Regions from separate parts of the Anoxybacillus sp. P3H1B genome, predicted to be linked through region 1. Evidence: riboswitches for the same ligand, from Rfam matches in the RefSeq annotation. Region 1 holds a riboswitch; each other region holds the start of a gene.
What was found. A riboswitch is a leader RNA that binds a small molecule or an ion and turns the genes downstream of it on or off. The one in region 1 is predicted to bind cobalamin.
Positions count from the first base shown of each region.

Region 1 (7,835 bases):
AGAGCCATTTTGGGAGGTTGTTGCTTCATTTGTTATGAACGGCAAACAGTATGAGGGCAAATGGATGCAACAGGAGGATTCTCGTTTAAAGGACCAAGAGCTGGCCAATAAAATTGCCGCATTTTGCCAAGATAAACAAGCGGAAGTCAAAGAAATCAAGATGGAACGGAAAAAGTTTCAGCCGCCGCTTTTATTTAACTTATCGTCGCTGCAAGCAACGGCTAACAAACTTTATCAATTCTCTCCGCAAAAAACGCTTGATATTTTACAAAAGCTGTATCAAAGAGGAATCGTTTCGTATCCCCGTTCTGATTCACAATATGTAACAAGAGGGGAAGCGGAAGCGTTTCCGGAAATTTTGCAAAAATTAAGCCAGTTTGCAGCGTATCAATCCTTCTTTCCGCTGCCAAACACAAGTATTTTACATAATAAACGTTATGTAAATGAAAAAAAGGTGACGGACCATTATGCGATCATTCCAACTGAGCAGGTGGTGAATCCTGAAACGTTATCGAAAGAGGAGCGGAATATTTATGATCTAGTTGTCCGGAGATTGCTTGCTGCCCATTATCCTGAAGTCATTTTTGATTATACGACAGTGACGACGCTTGTTGATGGGCGGGCGGCTTTCATATCAAAAGGAAAGCAGCAAATTCAGGAAGGATGGCGGAAAGTTTTCTTTCAGCATGACGAAGAGAATGTAGCCGCTCTTCCGCCGCTTGCGGAAGGAGAACAGGGGAAAGTGGAAAAAGTCGATGTTAAAGAAGGCAAAACGCAGCCGCCAAAGCGGTATACAGAAGGTCAATTGATTACGTTGATGAAAACGGCGGGGAAATTTTTAGAAAACGAAGAATTGGAAAAAGTGCTTGCTAAAACGGAAGGTCTCGGTACGGAAGCGACACGGGCTGGCATTATTACGATGTTGAAAAACCGAAAGTATATCGAAGTGAAAAAAAATCAAGTCTATGCTACTGACAAAGCAAAAATTTTAATTGAAGCGATTGGGGATAAGATTTTAGCCTCGCCGGAAATGACCGCAAAATGGGAGCAGCGTTTAAGCGAGATTGGCGAAGGAAAAGCCTCTGCTTCCCTATTTATGGAACAAGTAAAAAAGCTGTCGATAAAAATCATAGAAGATGCAACAGCGATGGCGAAGGATTGGAATTTCTCAGGATTCGATACCGCTTCTATTCAGCGTACAACATCGAAAGCAACGCTTGGCAAACCGATCGGCCAATGCAAGTATTGCGGCGGAACAGTCATTGATAAAGGAGAGTTTTATGGCTGCGCGCATTATGCGAAAACAAAATGCTCATTTACGATCTCAAAGGTGATTCTCGGTAAAAAGATTTCACAAACGAATGTAAAAAAGCTTCTGCAGCACGGAAAGACAGATTTAATCAAAGGATTTAAAAAAGGGGATAAAACATTTAATGCCCATTTAGTGTGGAATGAGCAGGAAAAAAGAATTACTTTTTTGTTTTAACATTATCCACCAAGAAGTCTCCCGTCTCTTTAACGGATTGTAGGTGGGGGAGGCTCATTGCAAAATATTAAAAAATGCTTGCTCCTTTTTCTACCCGGCATAGCTGAGCATGTGCCGGGTAGAAGGCAAACTTAAGCAGCAACCATTAGCAATGGCGAAAGATTTCCATAAACTGATCTGGCTCATGCAGCACTTCAAATCCGAACGGCTGGTAAAGACCATGCGCATCCTTTGTCACTAATAAAAAGCGGCGGATATTGAGAAGATCAGGGTGCTGCAGGACACATTCCACCAGCCACTTGCCAAGCTCTCTGCCGCGATAGGCTTCATCAATAAAAACATCGCATAAATAGGCGAATGTAGCTCCGTCAGTAACCACGCGTGCAAATCCAATCTGTGTCTGGCCGTGAAAAAGAGAAAAGCATAGCGAATGTTCAATCGATTTGATAATCGTTGTTCGTTCCCTTTGATTGGCCCAATAGGACTGAGCCAGAAACTCGCATACGCGGTCCATTTGAATGAGGGCACGATTAGTGGAAATCATCATATCATTTCGTTTATATTCAACGACTTGAAACAAAGCGTTTCCTCCTCCCTATTTCGACGAATTATAAGCGATTTTAAGAAAAAAGGCAATGCTGGGTACTGGGCAAAGGAAAAAAAGCAACGGCTTTGGGCAGTCTATTATATATCGCTTTTTGTTTCCTCCCTTTTATTGGTGTAAGAGCTTCATGCTTTCGCGTGACAAGGACGAACCGAGCCGACGACTCCTTCAATCAGATGATTTATTCGATGTTTATAGCCCGTTTGGCGGAACTTTTCTATTGCTAAAGGCATGACGAATTGAGAGCAACGGCCTTTTGCGGTGGAACAAAAGGCACTGATGTTTGACAGGAGCGAAATTCAAAGGTACATTGAAGCTAACAAACATGAAATGCAAAAGATGTAAAAAACACATAATGAAGGAGGAAGGATAAGAATGGATATGATTAGAAAGATGTTGGCATTTGGTCTTGGTTTGGCGGCTGTCAGCAAAGAGCAAGCAGAGAAGTTGGTGGATGAGCTAGTAAAAAGAGGAGAATTATCTTTAGAAGAGTCAAAAGATGTAATTGATCAATGGATTCGGCAAAAGGAAGAAGGGAAAGCGGAGTTTCAACGCGCTGTGCGTGAGCAGTTTAAACAAATGCTTGATAAACTTGATTTAGCTACAAAAGAGGATATTCGCCAATTAGAAGAACGAATTCAACGCTTGGAGCAGAAAAACGAGTAAATAAAAAGATTTTGGAGCTGCAAAAGGAGACAAACCAATGGCCGGAAAAAGGATGCGTCATGTAAGTCGTTATCGGGAGATCGCTGTCGCTTTGATTCGCCATGGCTTTGGGATCGTAGCGGAGGAAATCGGGTTTTCCCAGTTTCTTTCTCTTCCACAAAGATTATTTTTCGATGCGCAGGAAAAGAATGAAAAAACAATTGGAGAACGAATCAGGCTCGTTTTACAGGAGTTGGGTCCAACTTTCGTGAAGCTGGGGCAGATTGCGAGCACGCGTCCGGATTTAATTCCTGGCCCTATTATTCGGGAATTGGAAAAGCTGCAAGATCAAGTTTCTTCTTTTTCATTTGCCGAAGTCGCACGAACGGTTCATGAGGAATTAGGAAGTGATGTGGATCGATTGTTTCAACAGTTCGAGGCGGTTCCGATTGCGGCCGCTTCGATTGGACAAGTTCATCGAGCCATCTTGCATTCAGGAGAACAAGTCGCTGTTAAAATTCAGCGCCCGAATATCGTCCATATGATTGAAACGGATTTAGAAATTCTGCAAGATTTAGCGATTCTCGCTGAGCGCCGCCTTTCATGGGCCGCGCAATATCAAATCGGCGATATGGTTGAAGAATTCTCGCAATCTCTTCGGGCCGAGCTTGATTATACGATTGAAGCGAGGAATGCTGATAAAATTTTTCAGCAATTTAAACAAGATCCTAGCATTTATGTTCCAAAAGTATTTTGGGAGTATTCAAGCAAAAAAGTGCTAACGATGGAATATGTGGAAGGAATCAAACTTAACGAGTTGGAGCGGCTGAAGGAAAGCGGATATGACTTGAAACATTTGGCCGAACGTCTAACCAAGGCAATTTTGCAGCAAATTTTAAGAGAAGGGTTTTTCCATGGAGATCCTCATCCCGGCAATCTATTCGTATTGCCGGGGGAGGTGATCGCTTTTATTGATTTTGGGATGATCGGGCGTCTGACGCCAGATATGAAATATCACTTTTCTTCGTTAGTGATTGCTTTAATGCGTCATAATACAGATGGGATCATTAAATCGCTGTATCAAATGGGGCTTGTTCCTGAGCATGTCGATGTATCGCGATTGCATGAGGATATCGAACAATTAAGAGAGAAATACTACAATGTTCCGCTCAGCCAAATCAGTCTTGGCGAGGCGCTTCATGATTTGTTTCATGTTGCCTTTCAACACTCTATTCGCATTCCGAAAGATTTAACCCTTCTGGGAAAGACGTTGCTAACAGTGGAAGGCGTAGCAGAGCAGTTAGATCCGGAGCTGAACATTCTCAATATTGCTGAACCATTCGGCCGCCAGCTATTAAAGGAGCGCTTGCATCCTAAACATCTAACCGAAGAAGTGTGGAAGCGCGTGTTCAATTATGGAGAAATGTTGCTGGACTTCCCTAAGAACATGAAGGAGTTAACGGCATTTATTAAACAAGGAAAGCTGCATTTGAAAATGGATATTCCTGAATGGCCGCTTTTTTTAAAAAAATTAGATCAAATTAGTAATCGCTTATCGTTCAGTATTGTGCTGCTGTCCTTCAGCATTATTATGGCAGGGATTATTATTGGCTCTTCTTTAGGTAGGCAATCGACTTTGCTTTGGAAAATTCCAGCAATTGAGATTGGGTTTGGTATCGCCTCTTTGATGTTTTTATGGCTGTTATATTTAATTTATAAATCCGGACGGTTTTAGCTGTTGACCTAATCGCTGGTGGTGGATTACTTGTTTTATTTCTCGTGCTGTATAAAATGGAGAACCACGGTTAGAGGATAGGCCGCTGACTTGTCTCGGTCACGCCAAAGCGTGCTGTCGAAACCTGCTTATATAGGGACTGCCTGCAGAGGCTCGACTAGAATGTGTTACGATAATAATTTTATGTAAACAATCAGGTGTGCTGATGATCCAATAAAAACCATTGGCATTACTTGATTCCAAGCTTTTCTGCCGTAGTCGGCAAGCAAATGACTTGCCGACTGGGCATGCATATGGCAGAAAAGCTTGTGTCTAGCTCAATCATTCCATATTTTTAGTAAAATGATCATCCACACTTGCGGGAAACCATATTAGTTCTTCTTATTTCACCGTTCCTCTGTTTTTTTTTGACGGATTTTGCAGGATTTTTTTTCAAAATGTCAAAAGGATTTAATAGACAAAGAAAAATGAGGGAAGGGAAATTAAATGAAGACAGCAGATTTATGTGATCAATTTTTGTCGGAGCTGCAAGTGTGCCAATTACCGTTGCATTCTTATGGCGGAAAAACAGAGTTTTCCGGACCGATTGCCACTGTTGAGGTATTCGAGGACAATGTGCTCGTTCGCGAAGCGCTAGAAACCATTCCGGCAGGCACGGTGTTAGTTGTTGATGGAAAAGGTTCGCGAAATTGTGCATTGCTCGGAGATCGTCTGGCACAAATCGCTTGTGAACGAGGACTTGTAGGCGTGATTGTCCATGGTTGCATTCGCGATTCAGCTGAAATTGCGCAAATGCCGCTTGGCGTAATCGCTCTTGGGACATGCCCTGTCAAAAGCAAAAAAGAAGGGAAAGGGGCGCGTGATCGCGTTCTTGAATTCGGGGGCGTACATTGGGAGCCGGGCGCGCATGTGTATGTTGATAGCGATGGAGTTGTTGTCGCTAAAACAAAACTGTTCGAAAAATAAAAATGGTTGACTTTTTTCGAAAATTCATCATATCATTGTGGAGGAACAACTGAATCATTGAATCGTTTGCTAAAGCAAGTAAGGTGCCTTTCTCTATTGGGACAGGCTTAAAAGGGAAGTACGGTGAAAAGCCGTCACGGTACCCGCCACTGTGATGAGGAGCTTCATTGCATCATGTCACTGAAGGAAACTTCGGGAAGGCGCAATGAAGCGATGATTCTAAGTCAGGAGACCTGCCTTATTTGCTCGGCCGGATACCTACGGGATTATAGGTAGACGTGCGGGGGAATGGTATACATATGCATTTGTGATTGGCCGTATGCATTTTTCTGCACCTCTATCGATAGAGGTGCTTTTTTATTTCATCAAAAAGGAGAGGATCGGTGTGACAACGTGGAATTTAACTGGAGTAAAGCATCACATATTGATCTGTAACGGCGGCAGCTGCATGCGAAAAGGCGGAGAGGAGGTGACAATCGCCATTCGTGATGAAATTGCGCGGCTGGAATTGGACAGCACTGTACACACAACGAGAACGCGCTGCAATGGCCGCTGTAATGATGCGTGCGTCGTAATCGTGTATCCGCAAGGAGTTTGGTACAAGGGGGTGACGCCGGATAAAGGAAGAGAGCTTGTCCAAACACATTTAAAAGATGGGGATCCTTTAAAAGATATTGTCACCTATCAGTATGGAGAAGATGGATTATCGATGTGCCATCCAACAGCTGCGGTTGGCATTACTAAAAAAGCTAGCATCAAGGAGGAGAGGGTATGAAGCAATGGAAGTTTCTGCTGCTGCTATGTGGCCTTGTTGTTTATTTTACTGTCAATAGCGGCACACCAGCCTATGCTATGCATATTATGGAAGGATTTTTGCCGATGAAATGGGCGCTATTTTGGTGGATTGTTTTTCTGCCGTTTTTCATCGCAGGAGTGCGAGCGCTGATGAAGATCACAAAGCGCCATCCTGAATTAAAATTGTTGATTGCGCTTTCAGGAGCTTTTACCTTTGTACTTTCGGCGTTAAAAATCCCATCGGTGACAGGCAGCAGCTCCCATCCGACTGGAGTCGGGCTCGGGGCCGTCTTATTTGGTCCGCTAACGATGACGGTGATGGGGAGCATCGTTCTTTTATTCCAAGCGTTACTACTGGCGCATGGGGGATTGACGACATTAGGAGCGAACGCGGTGTCCATGGCGGTATGCGGTCCGCTAGTAGCATACGGGGTGTATCGTTTAGGAAAAAGGTATAACATTTCGCAGCGATTTGTCATTTTTTTAGCCGCTTTTCTTTCTGACTTGGCCACATATGTAGTTACATCATGGCAATTGGCGCTTGCTTTTCCCGACACAACAGGAGGAGTAGCAGCTTCATTTCTTAAATTTGCCGGAATTTTTGCGATTACGCAAATACCGCTCGCGATCACCGAAGGGCTGCTGACTGTTGTTGTGTGGAACTTTTTATCTACTTACAGCAGTCGAGAGCTGAATCAACTTCAGAAAGGAGCCTAGCAGATGAAGCGAAATCTATTGCTTATTGTTCTTGCTTTTGTATTAGCTGTCGCTCCCTTGCTATTGGTTCGCAATTCGGATTTTGGCGGTACAGATGATCAAGCGGAAAAAGCGATTCAAACGATCGTCCCGGATTATAAGCCTTGGTTTGAGACGATCTTTTCACCGCCGGGTGGGGAAGTGGAAACATTGTTATTTTCTTTGCAAGCCGCGCTTGGCGCCGGGGTGATTGGCTATATTATCGGCGTTTATAAAGGTCGAGCCGGTCGAAGAGATGAAGCGGAATGATTCGGCATTTTGACATGATTGCCTATCATAATCGTCTGCGCCGTCTGCGGCCTGAACAAAAGACTTTATTCTCTTTTCTCTTGCTTTTGAACACTATGGTAGGAAGCAGAGGAACGCATCTTTTTATTATTTTCTGGCTAGCCATATGGACGATTGGGTATGCAGGTGTTTCTTGGAAAGTATATGTAAAAACGTTGGGAATGGTCATCCTTTTCCTTTTAATTAGCTGGCCGATTTTGCTTATTTCCCTTGATTCATGGCACATATCCGTGAATCGAGGAAATATTCCGACAGCAATCGATGTATCGCTGCGCTCCATTGCAGCATGGTCGTGCTTATTTTTCCTTTTAGTAACAACGCCGTTTCCAGAGTTGCTCTATGTATTAAAAAAACTGAAAATACCATCCGTTATGATTGAATTACTATTTTTTATGTATCGATTTGTCTTTGTGTTTGAGCAGGCGGCGGAGGAATTGTATACGGCGATGAAAGCACGCAACGGCGGCAGTCATTGGCGGCATGGCGCCATGCTTATTTTTCAGCTTTGGCAAAAAGTATGGGGCGCTTACCATGCTTTATTGCTCGCATTACGGGCGCGC
Region 1 is NZ_LPUG01000019.1:29,866-37,700, forward strand. Features, by position in the region: gene AT864_RS12015 (DNA topoisomerase III) at 1-1,486, shown strand, start outside; gene AT864_RS12020 (GNAT family N-acetyltransferase) at 1,632-2,066, opposite strand; gene AT864_RS12025 (phasin family protein) at 2,466-2,756, shown strand; gene ubiB (2-polyprenylphenol 6-hydroxylase) at 2,794-4,470, shown strand; gene rraA (ribonuclease E activity regulator RraA) at 4,957-5,436, shown strand; cobalamin riboswitch at 5,501-5,692, shown strand; gene AT864_RS12040 (ferredoxin) at 5,822-6,211, shown strand; gene AT864_RS12045 (energy-coupling factor ABC transporter permease) at 6,208-6,948, shown strand; gene AT864_RS12050 (energy-coupling factor ABC transporter substrate-binding protein) at 6,952-7,236, shown strand; gene cbiQ (cobalt ECF transporter T component CbiQ) at 7,233-7,835, shown strand, end outside.

Region 2 (7,835 bases), on a different contig from region 1:
CCGGATAAATGACCATAGAATAGCCGAGAGATGCAAATTCTTCAGCAGTATAATATGGAGTTTTTCCGAATTCTGTCATATTTGCGAGCAGCGGAATCGAGATGGCTTGTTTCATCTTAGCGAAATCGTCTTTGCTTGTTAATGCTTCTGGAAAAATGGCATCTGCGCCTGCTTCCGCATATCGGCGTGTCCGCTCAATCGTTTGCTCAATTCCTTCGACGGCATACGCATCGGTGCGAGCCACGACCACAAGTGAAGGGGCTACTTCCTTCAACACTTTAATTTTTTGTACCATCTCTTCTGGAGAAACGAGCTTCTTACCATTCAAATGGCCGCATTTTTTTGGCAGTTCCTGATCTTCGATTTGCACGGCAGCCACACGTGCTTCCACCATTTCTTTTGCTGTGCGTGCCGTGTTAAGAATGCCGCCAAACCCTGTATCAATATCCACTAGCAACGGCAAATTGGTCGCACGAACTAGCTCTCGTGCTCGCTGTGCCACTTCTTCTGAAGTAATAATGCCTAAATCAGGAAGCCCACGGCTGGCGGTAAACGCTGCTCCTGATAAATAAAGAGCTTGAAAGCCGACTTTTCTGGCAATAAGGGCCGCCATTCCGTCATGAGCGCCTGGAATTTGCAAAATTTCCGGGGCGTTCATTAAATAGCGAAATCGTTCGGCAAGTTCGTGTTGTGTTGATTCACGTTCGACAATCCAAACCAAAGGAGCTCCCTCCCTTTCCAATGAATTTTTCAAGGCATAAGCATTCATTTTCTCCTAGCTTCAAGAGAAACCTGCTTTAGTATTTTTAAATGATTAAATGACAAATAAATCGACAAATTCATGTACAGGGGTAGCTGCGAGCCGGTCTTGATCGAGAGAAATGTCTAAGATGCGGTCAATCTGTTTTTTTGGAAAACGTGTTTCAAGGTTTTTCGTGTATTTTTCTAATAACTTAGGGATTGCTTCCTGGCGGCGGAAACGATGTCCGATCGGATATTCGCGGACGATTTGCCTTGTTTCGCTGCCATTCTGAAAGCGAATTTGTACGGCGTTAGCAATCGAACGCTTTTCTGGATCAAGATAGTCACGGCTGTATTGTTTATTTTCGATAACGGTCATTTTCTCGCGAAGCGCATCGATTCTTGGATCTTTCGCGATTTCGTCTTCATAGTGATCAGCCGTTAAATCTCCGTAGATAAGACCGACCGCTGTGATGTATTGAAGGCAATGGTCGCGATCGGCAGGATTATGCAATGGCCCGGTTTTATCAATAATGCGGATGGCTGATTCATGGGTTGTAATGATAATCTCCTCAATTTCGTCCAGGCGATCCTTCACTTCAGGATGGAGCTCAATGGCGCACTCGACTGCTGTTTGGGCATGGAACTCAGCAGGATAAGAAATTTTGAAAAGAACATTCTCCATTACATATGATCCAAGAGAACGAGCAAGCTTCAACTTTTGCCCTTTGAATAGCACATCTTCAAATCCCCAATTTGGTGCGGAAAGAGCAGTTGGATATCCCATTTCACCTGTTAAAGACATGAGTGCAAGACGAACAGCTCGACTTGTTGCATCTCCAGCAGCCCACGATTTTCGCCATCCTGTATTTGGGGCGTGACGATATGTACGCAGGCTGGAGTTATCGAGCCAAGCATTCGATAGGGCATTGATTATTTCTTCGCGTCCCCCGCCGAAAAGCTTGGTGACAACAGCTGTCGACGCCACTTTAACGAAGAGTACATGGTCTAATCCTACGCGATTTAAACTATTTTCCAGTGCAAGCACTCCTTGAATTTCATGGGCCTGAATCATCGCTTTCAGCACATCGCTCATGTTCAGCGGCTTTTTTGCTTGCGAAATATTGCGGCGGCTTACGTAATCAGCAGCGGCTAAGATGCCCCCGAGATTATCAGAAGGGTGTCCCCATTCCGCAGCTAGCCATGTATCATTATAGTCAAGCCAGCGAATCATGCAGCCGATATTAAATGCACCTTGGACGGGATCAAGAACAAAAGAAGTTCCGGGAATGCGGCAGCCGTTAGGAACGACGGTCCCTGGCACAATGGGGCCTAACAGTTTTGTGCATTCCGGATAGCGGAGTGCAAGAATGCCGCAGCCTAACGTGTCCAATAGGACATAGCGAGCTGTTTCGAATGCTTCATGACTTTCGATTTTTCCGTTAAGAACATAATCCGCAATTTGAACAAGCAATTCGTCTGTTTGTTGTTTTTCATTATTTTTTATTAAAACTTCACTCATGAATCTCTTCCTTTCTAGACTCCATTTATATTATGATAAAAAGAAGAGGAATTGCTGGCCCCAATTCCTCTTCGGGTGAGCGTTTAATCTGCTTTTTCAGTTCACTTGCAGGTGGCGCTCTCCGACATATTTGACGCGAGGGCGGTATAGCCGGTTATTGTTATGCTGTTCAATCACGTGGGCGCAAAGGCCGGCGGTTCGGGCACTAAAGAAAATCGGTGTGTAAAGCTCAATTGGAATACCAAGCAAATAATAGACAGGAGCAGCATAGTAATCTAGATTTGGATAGAGTCCTTTTTCTTCTCTCATAATTGTTTCTCCCGCCTCGCACATTTCGAGCAGAGTCGTGTCGCCGCGGACTTCGCTAAGCTCTTGAAGCGCCTTTTTCATAAGCAAGGCTCGTGGATCCATCTTTTTCATGTATACGCGATGACCAAATCCCATAATTCGTTCCTTATTGGCTAGCTTTTGATAGAGCAGCTGTTTGTATTTTTCTGGCGATTCCGCTTCTTTGAGCATATACATAACGGCCTCGTTGGCTCCTCCATGAAGATGCCCCTTTAACGATGACACAGCCCCTGTCAATGCTCCGTACAAATCGGCGTGGGTGGAGGAAATGACCCGCGCTGTAAATGTCGAGTTTGGCAGCTCATGTTCAATATAAGCGATGAGCGAACGGTCAAATATTTTCACTTCCAGCTCGCTTGGTTGCTTCCCTGTCAGCATATATAGAAAATTGGCGCTGTAAGAGAGTTCTTGGTGCGATGGAACGACTGGCTGGTTATGCAACAAGCGATGGCTGCTTGCAATAATGGCAGGTACTTGAGCCAAAAGCTTAATCGCTTTTTCTTTATTAGCCGCTTCTGTTCGTTCATCGAGATGTGGGTCAAAGCTGGCTAAAACGGAAATACCGGTTCGCAGTGCATCCATCGGATGGGTAGTTTGCGGCAGCTGCTTCAAAATTTTCACCAGTTCTTGCGGCAGTGTTCTTTGTGTGTGAAGCTGCATTTCAAAGCGCTCTTTTTCTGGCTGTGACGGTAGTTTTCCTTCAATAAGCAGATGTGCTGCCTCGGTATATGTTTTGGTTTCTACAAGCTTGATCAGATCATATCCCCGGATGACGATTTCTTCATTCTCCACATCAAGAAATGAAATTTTCGTTTCAGCCGCTATGATTTCTTCTAATCCTGGACGAAATTCCAAAAAGATCCCTCCTTAATTTAAAATCATTTGCTTTCGTCGGCCGACTCCTTGCTGAAAACAAGTTCTTGTCGTATTTCTTGATATGCTTGCTGCAAATTAGCACGGCATGATGGCTGTTCTGACAAAGGGAGGCGGACGGCAATTTCCGATTGATAATGATCGTACAGATCCATTAAAGAAACGGGTGGATGTATTGTAAAATTGTTCATGACCGTTTGCTTAAACGCTTCCAAAAAATATTGCTTTGTTCCGAATGTGTTGTGCATGATGTCTGTCCTTTCGTTCTCAAGTTCCAATACGATTCGAATGATGGACATGCGCTTGAAGCAAATAAAAAAAGCATCTTCGCAAATGAAGATGCTGAAAAAGCGCATACGATCCCCTATGAAAAACATATACAAAAAAACATATGTTTTTTCCGCTTCCTCAACACCCCCTATCCTCGTAGGTTTTTGGTGTGGACCGAATCAGGCAGGTCTCCTGGCTTATGTTCATCGCTTCCTAGCCCCTTCCCGTTGATATGTCAAGCATTCAACAGTGGTTTTGGCAGGTTGCTCCCATTTACAGTTGCGGGACAGCGTCGGATTTGCACCGAACTTCCCTTTTAAACCGGTCAAGCGCTCTTTTGCTTACCGATACCTGATCCTAACCAAAGTTATTCAATTTTCAAGTTCACTATATCATATTTTTTCTGAGACGAAAACAAAAAAATTCTTAACTTTCTAACAGGTGGCCTGGGCTGCTTCCGACAGTGTTCGATCATGAAAGTTATCTAGATATAACTTAAGGATGAAAAATGAGAAGGTGATGCTCCGATTTCGACGGTTGAGCATTCGAACAACACGGTCTACAGCTTATTGGTTGATACTTGTTACGCTTTGAAACTGGAATGCTCTTTTTGAATGGTTAATCTTAATAAAAGCGATCGACTTCTGTCGAAATTAGATTTGCGCCATGAATCAGAAGACTTAATCTCCTTGACAATTTTTTCGAAGAATGATAGGGTTATTGTAAAATTTTTCTGATACTTCATGACAGGCTTAGAATGGAGGTTTGAAGCGTTTTTTTCTTGGCGAACAAGAAAATAAATGTGGGAACAGGTTCCAAAGGTGAGTCAAGACTAAATGGCCCAGTCCAAGGCTCCCTGCGGATGAAAAGGGAAGACCGGTGAGATTCCGGCACGGTCCCGCCACTGTAATAGAGGAGCTTTCCGCTTTACTGCCACTGATCAAAGATTGGGAAGGCGAGCGGAAAGCAATGATCCTTAAGTCAGGAGACCTGCCTGTTCTGACAACACTGCTTTTACCTACGGAGGATAGGGAGGTGTTCATCATGGACAAAGGGATTAATCCTTTTTTATGGCATTTCTAGCTTCCGTTGGAGCGTTAGGAATGCTTTTTTATTATTCGGAAAAAGAAATATGACGTCAAATCGCGGTGAATGCGGGGAGATGTGAGGAGAAGAGCAACTCAGCTGGAAGGATGAACGGGAAACCGAGCCATCGAATGGACAACATAGATTTCCTATCAGGCAAGTCCCGCCTAAAGATCAGGTAGAGAGTGGAAAAACGATAAAAATAAAATGATAGGAGAGAGTGAGGAAATGAAATCAAGCAATCTTGGCTATCCACGTATTGGGGAAAAACGAGAGTGGAAAAAAGCATTAGAATCTTTCTGGAATGGAGAGATAGACGAAAAAATTTTTTTGGACACGATGCAGTCCATTCGTCTAAACCATATCAAAAAGCAGCGGGAAATAGGGATTGATCTTGTGCCGGTTGGCGACTTTACCCTTTATGATCATATGCTTGATACAGCGGCTATGTTTGGTTTCATTCCTGAACGTTTCGATTATCAGGGGGGAGAGGTTCCTCTCTCAGTTTATTTCGCGATGGCGCGCGGCAATGAAAAAGCACCAGCATGCGAAATGACGAAATGGTTTAACACCAATTATCATTACATTGTTCCAGAATGGAGCAAGGAACAAAGCTCCCGCCTGCATATAACAGAAAACAAACCATTAAAGGATTTTCGGGAAGCGAAGGAGAAATTAGGAGTTGAAGGAAAGCCTGTTTTGATCGGACCTTATACGTTTATGAAGCTTTCCAAAGGCTATGATGAAAAGCAATTTTCCTATTTTCTATCATTGCTGCTTCCGCTTTATGAGCAAATACTAAAGGAGCTGGAGCGCGAGGGGGTAAAATGGATACAGATTGATGAACCCATTCTTGCTACTTCCTTAACCAAAAAAGAGATGGAGGAATTTGTATCTGTTTATGAGCGGTTGCCTCAAGCTGCTCCTAACTTAAAGATGATGTTGCAGACATACTTTGAGGCAGTAGACTGGTATGAAGAACTAATGAAGCTTCCTGTTAGCGGGATTGGCCTTGATTTTGTTTATGGCCTAGAGAAAAATTTGCGCCATTTATCGAAGAGCGGTTTTCCAGAAGATAAAGTGCTAGCGGCAGGGGTGATTGATGGACGCAATATTTGGCGGACCGACCTGTCGGCAGCCAGCCGTCTCGTGGAAAAAATTTTGCATTCTGTCCCATCTGAACGGTTATGGCTGCAGCCATCAAATAGCTTGCTGCATGTCCCTGTTACGACAACATACGAAAAAACATTGCCTTTGAACTTGCAGCAGATGCTGGCATTTGCTGATGAAAAGCTGGAGGAGCTTGTGTATTTAACAGAACGATTCATCGATGGCGAAGGAAAGCGCGCTCATTATTATGCTCAAAATCAACAAGCGCTTCATTTATGGAAAAAGGATGCTTCAAGATATAATGCGAACGTGCACAAGGAGTGCGAGAACCTAACGAAGGCGCAGCTTGAGAGAGCATCATCCTATTTGGTACGGCAAAAGAAGCAGCAAGAAATAAGCCAGCTTCCAATATTGCCAACGACGACAATTGGCAGTTTTCCACAGACAGCAGAAGTGCGGAAAGCGCGCCAAAAGCTCAAAAAAGGCGAGTGGAGCCAGCCGCAATATGAGCGCTTTATTGAAGCAGAAATTAAGAGATGGATCGATATTCAAGAAAAAATAGGATTAGATGTTTTGGTGCACGGTGAATTTGAAAGAACCGATATGGTCGAGTTTTTCGCCGAAAAATTAGGGGGCTTTGCCTTTACTGAAAATGGATGGGTGCAATCATATGGTTCGCGCTGCGTTCGCCCGCCGATTATATACGGCGATGTCGAATTTTTGCAGCCGATGACGGTTAAGGAAAGTGTATACGCACAATCGTTAACAGAAAAAATAGTTAAAGGAATGCTCACAGGTCCTGTCACTATTTTAAATTGGTCATTTGTTCGTGATGATCTGCCTCGACATAAAGTAGCGGAGCAAATTGCCCTTGCGTTGCGAAACGAAATCAAAGCACTAGAGGAATCAGGAATTTCAGTCATTCAAGTGGATGAGCCCGCTTTGCTTGAGGGACTTCCGCTAAAAGAAGAAAAGAAGCAGGAATATTTAGAGTGGGCTGTACGGATGTTTCGTGTAGCCACTTCCATTGTAAAGGATGAGACGCAAATTCATACTCATATGTGCTATTGTGATTTTTCGTCTTATCTGCCTGTCATCAATCAAATGGATGCAGATGTAATTTCAATTGAAACATCCAGAAGCCATGGTGAAATGATTTCTGTTTTTGAAAAAGAAACATATCCGAAAGGAATTGGATTAGGCGTTTATGATATTCATAGTCCGCGAGTTCCGTCTGTAGCGGAAATGGCGGAAATGATTGAAAGATCTCTGCAAGTCTTGAACCCGGAACAATTTTGGGTCAATCCCGATTGCGGGCTAAAAACGCGGAAAGAACAAGAGACAGTAGCCTCTTTAAAAAATATGGTGGCTGCTGCCAAGTTGGTGCGTGCGAGATTGCTGGAAGAGAAAAAAGAATGGGAGGAAGGAAAACGCTATGACGCAGTCAAAACGAGCAAGTGAGTCACGGACACTATTAACCGATTTAGTGCTCCCATCAGATACGAACCATCATCATACTATTTTTGGCGGAAAAGTTATGGCATATATTGATAAAATTGCTTGTATTGCGGCGATGAGGCATTGCCGGAAGCCAGTGGTGACAGCTTCAAGCGATTCTGTAGATTTTCTTGCTCCGATCAAGGCAGGAGAAGCCATTTATTTAGAGGCCTATGTAACATGGGCCCATCGAACATCAATGGAAGTATTTGTGAAAGTAGAGGCGGAAAATTTATTGACAGGAGAAAGGAGAGTAACAGCTCATGCCTATTTAACATTTGTTGCGTTAGATGAATCAGGAAAACCAACTTCTGTGCCAGCCGTGATCCCAGAAACAGAAGAGGAAAAACAGCAATACAGGGATGCGGAGGAACGGTATATGTTAAGG
Region 2 is NZ_LPUG01000010.1:88,632-96,466, forward strand. Features, by position in the region: gene prpB (methylisocitrate lyase) at 1-721, opposite strand, end outside; gene AT864_RS03985 (bifunctional 2-methylcitrate dehydratase/aconitate hydratase) at 815-2,263, opposite strand; gene mmgD (citrate synthase) at 2,360-3,466, opposite strand; gene AT864_RS17845 (hypothetical protein) at 3,490-3,732, opposite strand; cobalamin riboswitch at 3,919-4,124, opposite strand; cobalamin riboswitch at 4,587-4,767, shown strand; gene metE (5-methyltetrahydropteroyltriglutamate--homocysteine S-methyltransferase) at 5,069-7,411, shown strand; gene AT864_RS04000 (acyl-CoA thioesterase) at 7,386-7,835, shown strand, end outside.
Region 2: it holds a riboswitch for cobalamin, as region 1 does, so the genes downstream of both, metE (5-methyltetrahydropteroyltriglutamate--homocysteine S-methyltransferase) here and AT864_RS12040 (ferredoxin) in region 1, are expected to answer to the same signal.

Region 3 (7,835 bases), on a different contig from region 1:
CGCATAATAAACGGCCTCTTCTGATTCCCAGCGAATGCCTTTTAAAGCGAGCAAATGATGCCATCCAAATGTGCCTAGTCCGACAGCCCGATATTTTTGATTTGTCAACTGTGCCTGCAAAACAGGGATTTGGTTTAAGTCAATCACGTTATCAAGCATGCGCATTTGAATAGGGACGAGCCGTTCAAGCACATCGTCCATAACGGCTTTAGCTAAATTGATCGATGATAGGTTGCAGACGACAAAATCGCCAGGGATTTTTTCAATGATGATTTTCCCATCTTTTACATATTGTTTTTCCATCACGGTCGGGCTTTGATTTTGGGCAATTTCAGTGCAAAGGTTGCTACAATAAATCATGCCGAGATGTGAGTTCGGATTTTTTCGATTCACTTCATCGCGATAAAACATAAATGGTGTGCCTGATTCTAGCTGGCTGCGCATAATGCTTTTCATAATTTCAATAGCTGGAACTCTCTCTTTTGAAAGGCGCTTTTCTTGAACGCATTCCCAATATTTTTGACGAAAACTGCCGTCCCCTTTTTCTTCATCATAAAAGTCTTCTAGACTGAATCCCATGATTTGTCGTATTTCGTGTGGATCAAATAAATACCAATCTCCGCGTTTTTCTACTTGCTCCATAAATAAATCAGGGATGCAAACGCCTGTGAATAAATCGTGTGTCCTCATCCGTTCATCGCCATTGTTTAATTTGGCATCTAAAAAAGCAAAAATATCTTTATGCCACACGTCTAAGTAGACAGAGATGGCTCCTTTTCTTTGGCCAAGCTGATCGACGCTGACAGCGGTGTTATTCAATTGCTTCATCCATGGAATCACGCCGGATGAAATCCCTTTAAATCCTTTAATATCGCTGCCGCGGCTGCGAATCTTTCCGAGATAGACGCCAATGCCGCCCCCTGCCTTGGAAAGGTTAGCAATATCGGTATTGCTGTCGTAAATACCTTGCAGGCTGTCATCAATCGTATCGATAAAGCAGCTTGATAGCTGACCATAGTTTTTTCCTGCATTGGCTAAAGTCGGAGTGGCAACCGTCATATATAAATTGCTTAATGCCCAGTATGCTTCTCGGATAAAGGCAAGTCGCTGCGTTTTTGGCTCTTTGGCCATCAATGTCATCGCGATGATGAGAAAGCGCTCTTGCGGCAGTTCATATAAATTTCTTTCATAATCACGGGCAAGATAGCGATCTGCAAGCGTGCGGAGACCGATATAGGTAAATAGCTTGTCTTTTTCTGGATTGATGATCGCTCCAATCTCTTTAATTTCTTCTTTTTCATAATCATCAAGCAAAGAATGGTTGTAAACTCCCTTGGAAACGAGAGAAGCGACCAGCTCGTAAAAATCACCGTAGCGTTCTTTTGGATGATAACCGCGATTTTGAGCTGCTTCGTGATAAAGCTTCTGTAAATAAATGCGGGCGCAAACAAAGGTCCAGTCTGGTTCTGCTTCGCTAATATATGAAAGTCCCTCAAGAATGCAATCATTTGCCATTTGTTCGAAGGACGCAGTGTCTTTGTTTTGAATCATGCGAAGCACACGCTTGATATATTCGGATGTGTCTAGATGAGGAAATTCATTTGTAAGATCATGAATCCAGGCAATCAATTCTTCTTGAGAAACGGTTTGAAAAGTAAACGTCATTATCGGCTCCTCCTCTTTCCAATAAAAAAATCCACTCCGGATTGAGTGGATGAAACGATAGTATAAAAAGGAATAAAACTTCCCTTCTTAAACCATCGCTTCATCTTCTCCCTCCCCGAAGAATGTGAAACGAAACAAGCAAGGCAGGTCTCCTGACTTGTGCTTCTTCCTACTTTGGATCCTTCCCGTATACGCGCCGTATAAGCTTTCGTATACAGTGGAGCTTCCATTTCGTCCGCACATACAGTTGCGGGGGCAGTTCTGGATTTACACCAGATTCCCTATTAAGTCCTAAGGGACACCTTTACTTGTGGTTTGTTCTACTATATATAGTTTTTGTTTTTATTCTTCGATACAATATATTGTGTTTGTTAGTTGCACTGGTATCATCATATAATAAATCAATGGAAAATTCAACTATAATATTTCTGAAGTGGAAAAATAAAAAACGCGCTCGATCGGCGCGTTTATTTTTGAAGTGGGAGAAATTTAATAAGCAGCGAGCGAATCAGTAAACCGGTGAGCACACCAGGAATAACTGAGAGCATTGGCAGCCAAATTGGTCCAAAAAAAATGCCGAAGATGGTAACGCGGGAAGAGTACATCAGTCCAACTGTGACAAAATAAGCTGAAAAAACGAATGGAAGAAAAGCGTAAGGAGAGCGACCACCGTCAGCATCTTTATAAGCATCCCACATTGCAAAAAAATACAAACACGGATAAAACATAAGCCATTGAAAATCAATGACTTGGGTTGCTTCGATTGTTTTTCCCAAAAAGCTCAGGCGAATGGCTTCATTAAATCGGGATTGAGAGTTTACAATAAATTCTAATAAAATAAAGATGGTTCCTTTGAAATACTTTTGATTCAAAAGCTGTCCGAATCCTGGTAAAGCAATACTCCATAACAACCGTTCAATTGCTTTCACGTTTTCTTAACCCTTTACTAATGGATTTTATTTGTTGATCATCGACTATATCCTATATCGCCTCGTATATAGAAAAAGAGCCCTGCCTTATTTTTATCATTTCCGCTTTTTACAGTTTATATAATTACATTTTATTGAAAATATACATTTTGTTCCTATTGAGATCGGGAATTTGAAAATGGTGCATGTTAGGTGTGTAATTTGACATGTTATGTCTAGTTTTGTTCATGTTAAGAAAATATTTGGGTAACTTTTCAGAATAGTTAGTATAATCGCTGTGAGTAGAGTATAATTTTTTAGTGCAAAGGGGGAGAGGATTTTGAAAGCGGTTAAATCAATCGTGATTTGGGGATTGATTTCGATCATTGGAGCCATTGGCTTTGCGGTATTGGCTCTGCACCGCGGCGAAACGATTAATGCGATTTGGCTCATTGTGGCAGCGGTGTGTGTATATGCAGTGGCTTATCGTTTTTATAGCAAATTTATTGCGCAGAAAGTATTTGAGCTGGATGATAATCGCAAAACACCAGCTGAAGTGATGAATGATGGAAAAGACTATGTGCCGACGAATAAATGGGTGTTATTCGGACATCATTTTGCTGCTATTGCAGGAGCTGGCCCGCTTGTTGGCCCTATTTTGGCATCACAGATGGGATATTTGCCGGGCACGCTTTGGATTGTAGTCGGTGTGGTACTAGCAGGTGCGGTACAGGATTTTGTCATTTTGTTTGCTTCAATGCGCCGCAACGGAAAGTCACTTGGTGAAATGATTAAAGAAGAAATGGGCTCCTTCACAGGGCTTGTTGCTATGCTTGGGATTTTAGGTATCATGATTATTTTATTAGCCGTGTTAGCGTTGGTGGTTGTGAAAGCGCTTGTAGGAAGCCCGTGGGGAATGTTTACCATTGCGGCAACGATTCCGATTGCGATTTTTATGGGAATTTACATGCGCTATCTGCGGCCAGGCCGCGTAGGGGAAGCTTCATTGATCGGTTTTGTTCTGCTGATTGTTTCCCTTATTGCGGGACAGCATGTGGCTGAACATCCGACATTAGCCAATATGTTTACATTTAAAGGGGAGACAATTGCTCTTTTAATGATTGCTTATGGATTTGTGGCTTCGGCGTTGCCTGTATGGCTATTGCTAGCGCCGCGCGATTATTTAAGCACTTTTCTTAAAATCGGAACGATCGTTGGTCTAGCGCTTGGTATTCTTGTTGTTGCACCTGATTTGCAAATGCCTGCTGTGACCAAATTCGTGGATGGAACAGGACCTGTATTTTCAGGAAATTTATTCCCATTTTTATTTATCACCATTGCGTGCGGAGCTGTTTCTGGATTCCATGCTCTTGTTTCTTCCGGAACGACGCCAAAAATGATCGAACTCGAAAGTCATGCCCGCCCAATCGGATATGGGGCGATGCTTATGGAGTCGTTTGTAGCGGTAATGGCTCTTGTCGCAGCATGCGTGCTAACACCAGGGGTTTATTTTGCGATTAATAGTCCAGCAGCTGCTATTGGCACAGATGTAGTCCAGGCTGCCCAAACGGTTTCATCTTGGGGATTTGTCGTTACCCCAGACGCATTGACAGAGTTGGCCAAAGATGTAGGGGAGCAAACGATTTTATCGCGTACAGGCGGTGCACCGACTTTGGCTATTGGGATGGCAGTGATCCTTTCAAAAGTGATTGGTGGAAAAGCATTTATGGCTTTTTGGTACCATTTTGCGATTTTATTTGAAGCGCTATTTATTTTAACGACGATTGATGCGGGAACGCGTGTTGGCCGCTTCATGATTCAAGATATTATCGGACATTTTTATAAACCATTTGCTAAAACCGATTCATTGCCGGCCAATATTATTGCAACGGCTTTATGTGTACTCGGATGGGGATATTTCCTCTATCAAGGAGTCATTGATCCGCTTGGCGGAATCAATACATTATGGCCGCTGTTTGGTATTGCCAACCAAATGCTTGCTGGTATCGCCCTTTTATTAGGAACGACTCTTTTATTTAAGATGGGGAAAAAGGCATACGCATGGGTAACGTTAGTGCCAACAGTGTGGCTATTAGTTGTAACGATGACAGCTGGATTTCAAAAATTGTTCCATCCGGATGCTAAAATTGGATTTTTATCACATGCGAAAGTATTCAGAAATGCGCTAAACGAAGGCAATATTTTAGCACCAGCGACGACAGAAGCGCAAATGCGGCAAATTATTATGAATGATTATGTAGATGCAGCGTTATGCGGCATTTTTATGCTCGTCGTTTTAGCTGTGCTCATTTCGTCGATTAACATTTGGATTAAAGTATTGAATAATAAAGCAACACCTCTTAAAGAAGCTCCTTATATTCCACGGGATGATGGAAATGGGGTTAAGCATTATGCGTAAGCTTCTAGCAAATATGATCAAATATCGGCGGCAATTTTTCGATTTGCTTGTTGGGGTGCCGAATTATGAACGTTATGTTGAACATATGAAAACGCATCACCCGGGAGAACCGATTAAGTCGCGAAAGGAGTTTTTTTGCGAGGCACAAGATGCAAGATATAACGCCAAAGGTGGAAAAGTATCTCGGTGTTGCTGAAAAAAGGGGGATTCTGATCTCCCTTTTCTCTTTCTTTGCTGTTTAGAAATGCCAGAGAACATGATAGGATTTTTTTATGGAGCCTTTATTTTGTTTTATCGGTGAAGGATTGTCGGTTTAGGGACGTTTCATCCAATCTGCTAAGGAGGAATCAAAGATGCGTATATTAGTAGTGGGGGCTGGAGCAGTCGGCGGTTATTTTGGCGGTCGTCTGCTGGAAAAAGGAGTAGATGTCACGTTTCTTGTTCGCGAAAAAAGAAAACAGCAATTAGAAAAACGAGGGCTTGTCATTCGCAGTGTCCATGGTGACGCACAGCTAACTCCCAAGCTGCTTGTTGCCGCAGAGGAAGCAGTACCGTTTGATGTTGTCATTTTTTCTAACAAAGCGTATCATTTGCCTGAAGCCATTCGCGATGTCAAGCCATATGTAGGAGAAGGAACGCTTATTTTACCGCTATTAAATGGTATTGCGCACATGGACTTGCTTTGGCAGGAGTTTGGAAAAGAGAACGTATTGGGAGGACTTTGTTTTATTGAAACAACCCTTGCAGAAGATGGAACGATTATTCAATCAAGTCCTACTCACACTGTCAAGTTCGGTGAATGGTCAGGTGAGATTACCCAACGGGTGAAAAGACTTGATGATCTGTTTTCATCATGCAATGCACGATTTGAGTTGAGTGAACAAATTGTCACTGATATGTGGCACAAATATTTATTTATTGCAGCGATGTCTGGTGTGACGACATTATTCCGTGTTCCGATGGGTCTGGTGTGCTCAGGAGAATACGGGCAAGAAATTCTTTTAGCTTTATTGAAAGAAATCGGAGCCATTATGAGAGCGCACGGGGCCCCAATTGAAGACGGCATTGAGGAAAAACAATGGGCGCAAATGAATAGCATGCCGCCGCAAATGAAATCTTCCATGCAGCGCGATATGGAAAAAGGGCAAATGGTCGAAGTCGATCATTTGCAAGGATATTTGCTTCAACTAGCGAAGCAGCATCAAATCACTACCCCGTTGCTTAAAGCTGTGTATCATCATTTAAAGTTATATGAGCGGCAAAGAGGATAGATTGAGAAGGGACGATGTTTGATTTGCTTGATATGGATAGCTTCAAATGGAAAAAATGGACAGAAGCGAGAAGCAAGAACGTTTCAGTGGACGGAATGAATAATTGAAAAGGGAGCAGTCGAAAGCAGCTAGTTGTTCGCCGCTTGGTTGCGTTTTGGTGCGGCGGAGGCAAGTTCACCGACTTGTCTCCGCCCATGTTTTTTACAGGCTTTAAGTTATGAATGGTGGGATTATTTGCTTTTCGGTTTATCATCGGCAAGTATTCCTTTGTTTGATGATGGCTGTTACTTCCTGTGAAAAATCCTGGTATCCGATGGCGCTACGAAAAAGGCTATTGTCCGTCTTGAGTATGCTTATGATTGGGGATCATTCAGGAGCGTTTTTACTTTTTTCTCAAAGTGTATTGTATCTCGATAGCGGATCATGTAACTTAATAATTAGGATATTGCATGTCGATGAATAGAGGAGGTACTACTTTGAATAAAGCATGGTGGAAAGAAGGGGTTGTGTATCAAATTTATCCGCGAAGCTTTATGGATTCCAATGGAGATGGAATCGGGGATCTTCGCGGCATTCTTTCAAAGCTTGATTATTTGCACGATCTTGGAATCGATATCATATGGATTTGTCCGATTTATCCATCGCCAAATGCCGACAATGGATATGATATAAGTGATTATTATGCCATTGCTGAAGAGTTTGGAGATATGAACGATTTTGACGAACTGTTGCAGCAAGCGCATAACCGCGGCATGAAAGTCATTTTAGATTTGGTGATTAATCACACAAGCGATGAACATCCGTGGTTTGTAGAGTCACGTTCTGCAAAAGATAGCCCGAAACGCGATTGGTATATTTGGCGCGATGGTAAAAATGGAAAAGAGCCGAATAACTGGGAAAGTATTTTTGGCGGATCGGCTTGGGAATATGATCCGTTGACAAAACAGTATTACTTGCATGTTTTCGCGGCGAAGCAGCCTGATTTAAATTGGGAAAATGATGAGGTGCGCCGCGCGTTGTATGAAATGATTAAGTGGTGGCTGAATAAAGGGATTGACGGTTTTCGTGTTGATGCGATTTCTCATATTAAGAAAAAGCCTGGGCTGCCAGACTTGCCGAATCCCAAGGGGTTGGATTACGTTCCTTCCTTTGCGGGCCATATGAATCAAGAAGGCATTATGGAATATTTAAAAGAGTTGAAAATGCAAACGTTTGCGCAATACGATATTATGACTGTCGGAGAAGCGAATGGCGTAAAGGTGGAGCAGGCGGGGGAATGGGTAGGAGAAAAAGAAGGCATTTTTAATATGATCTTTCAATTTGAACATCTGGGATTATGGGAGAAAACCATCAATCATCAAGTGGATGTCCGCCAATTGAAGCGTGTGTTGACGAAATGGCAAAAAGGGCTTGAAAATGGCGGCTGGAATGCTTTGTTCCTTGAAAATCACGATCAGCCTCGCTCTGTTTCAACATGGGGAAACGATAAGGAATATCTTAACGAAAGTGCCAAGGCGCTGGGGGCGCTCTACTTTTTCATGCAAGGAACTCCGTTCATTTATCAAGGACAAG
Region 3 is NZ_LPUG01000012.1:99,492-107,326, forward strand. Features, by position in the region: gene AT864_RS07825 (ribonucleoside-diphosphate reductase subunit alpha) at 1-1,665, opposite strand, end outside; cobalamin riboswitch at 1,790-1,986, opposite strand; gene AT864_RS07830 (hypothetical protein) at 2,133-2,594, opposite strand; gene AT864_RS07835 (carbon starvation CstA family protein) at 2,914-4,992, shown strand; gene AT864_RS07840 (YbdD/YjiX family protein) at 4,985-5,188, shown strand; gene AT864_RS07845 (ketopantoate reductase family protein) at 5,346-6,263, shown strand; gene AT864_RS07850 (alpha-glucosidase) at 6,740-7,835, shown strand, end outside.
Region 3: it holds a riboswitch for cobalamin, as region 1 does, so the genes downstream of both, AT864_RS07825 (ribonucleoside-diphosphate reductase subunit alpha) here and AT864_RS12040 (ferredoxin) in region 1, are expected to answer to the same signal.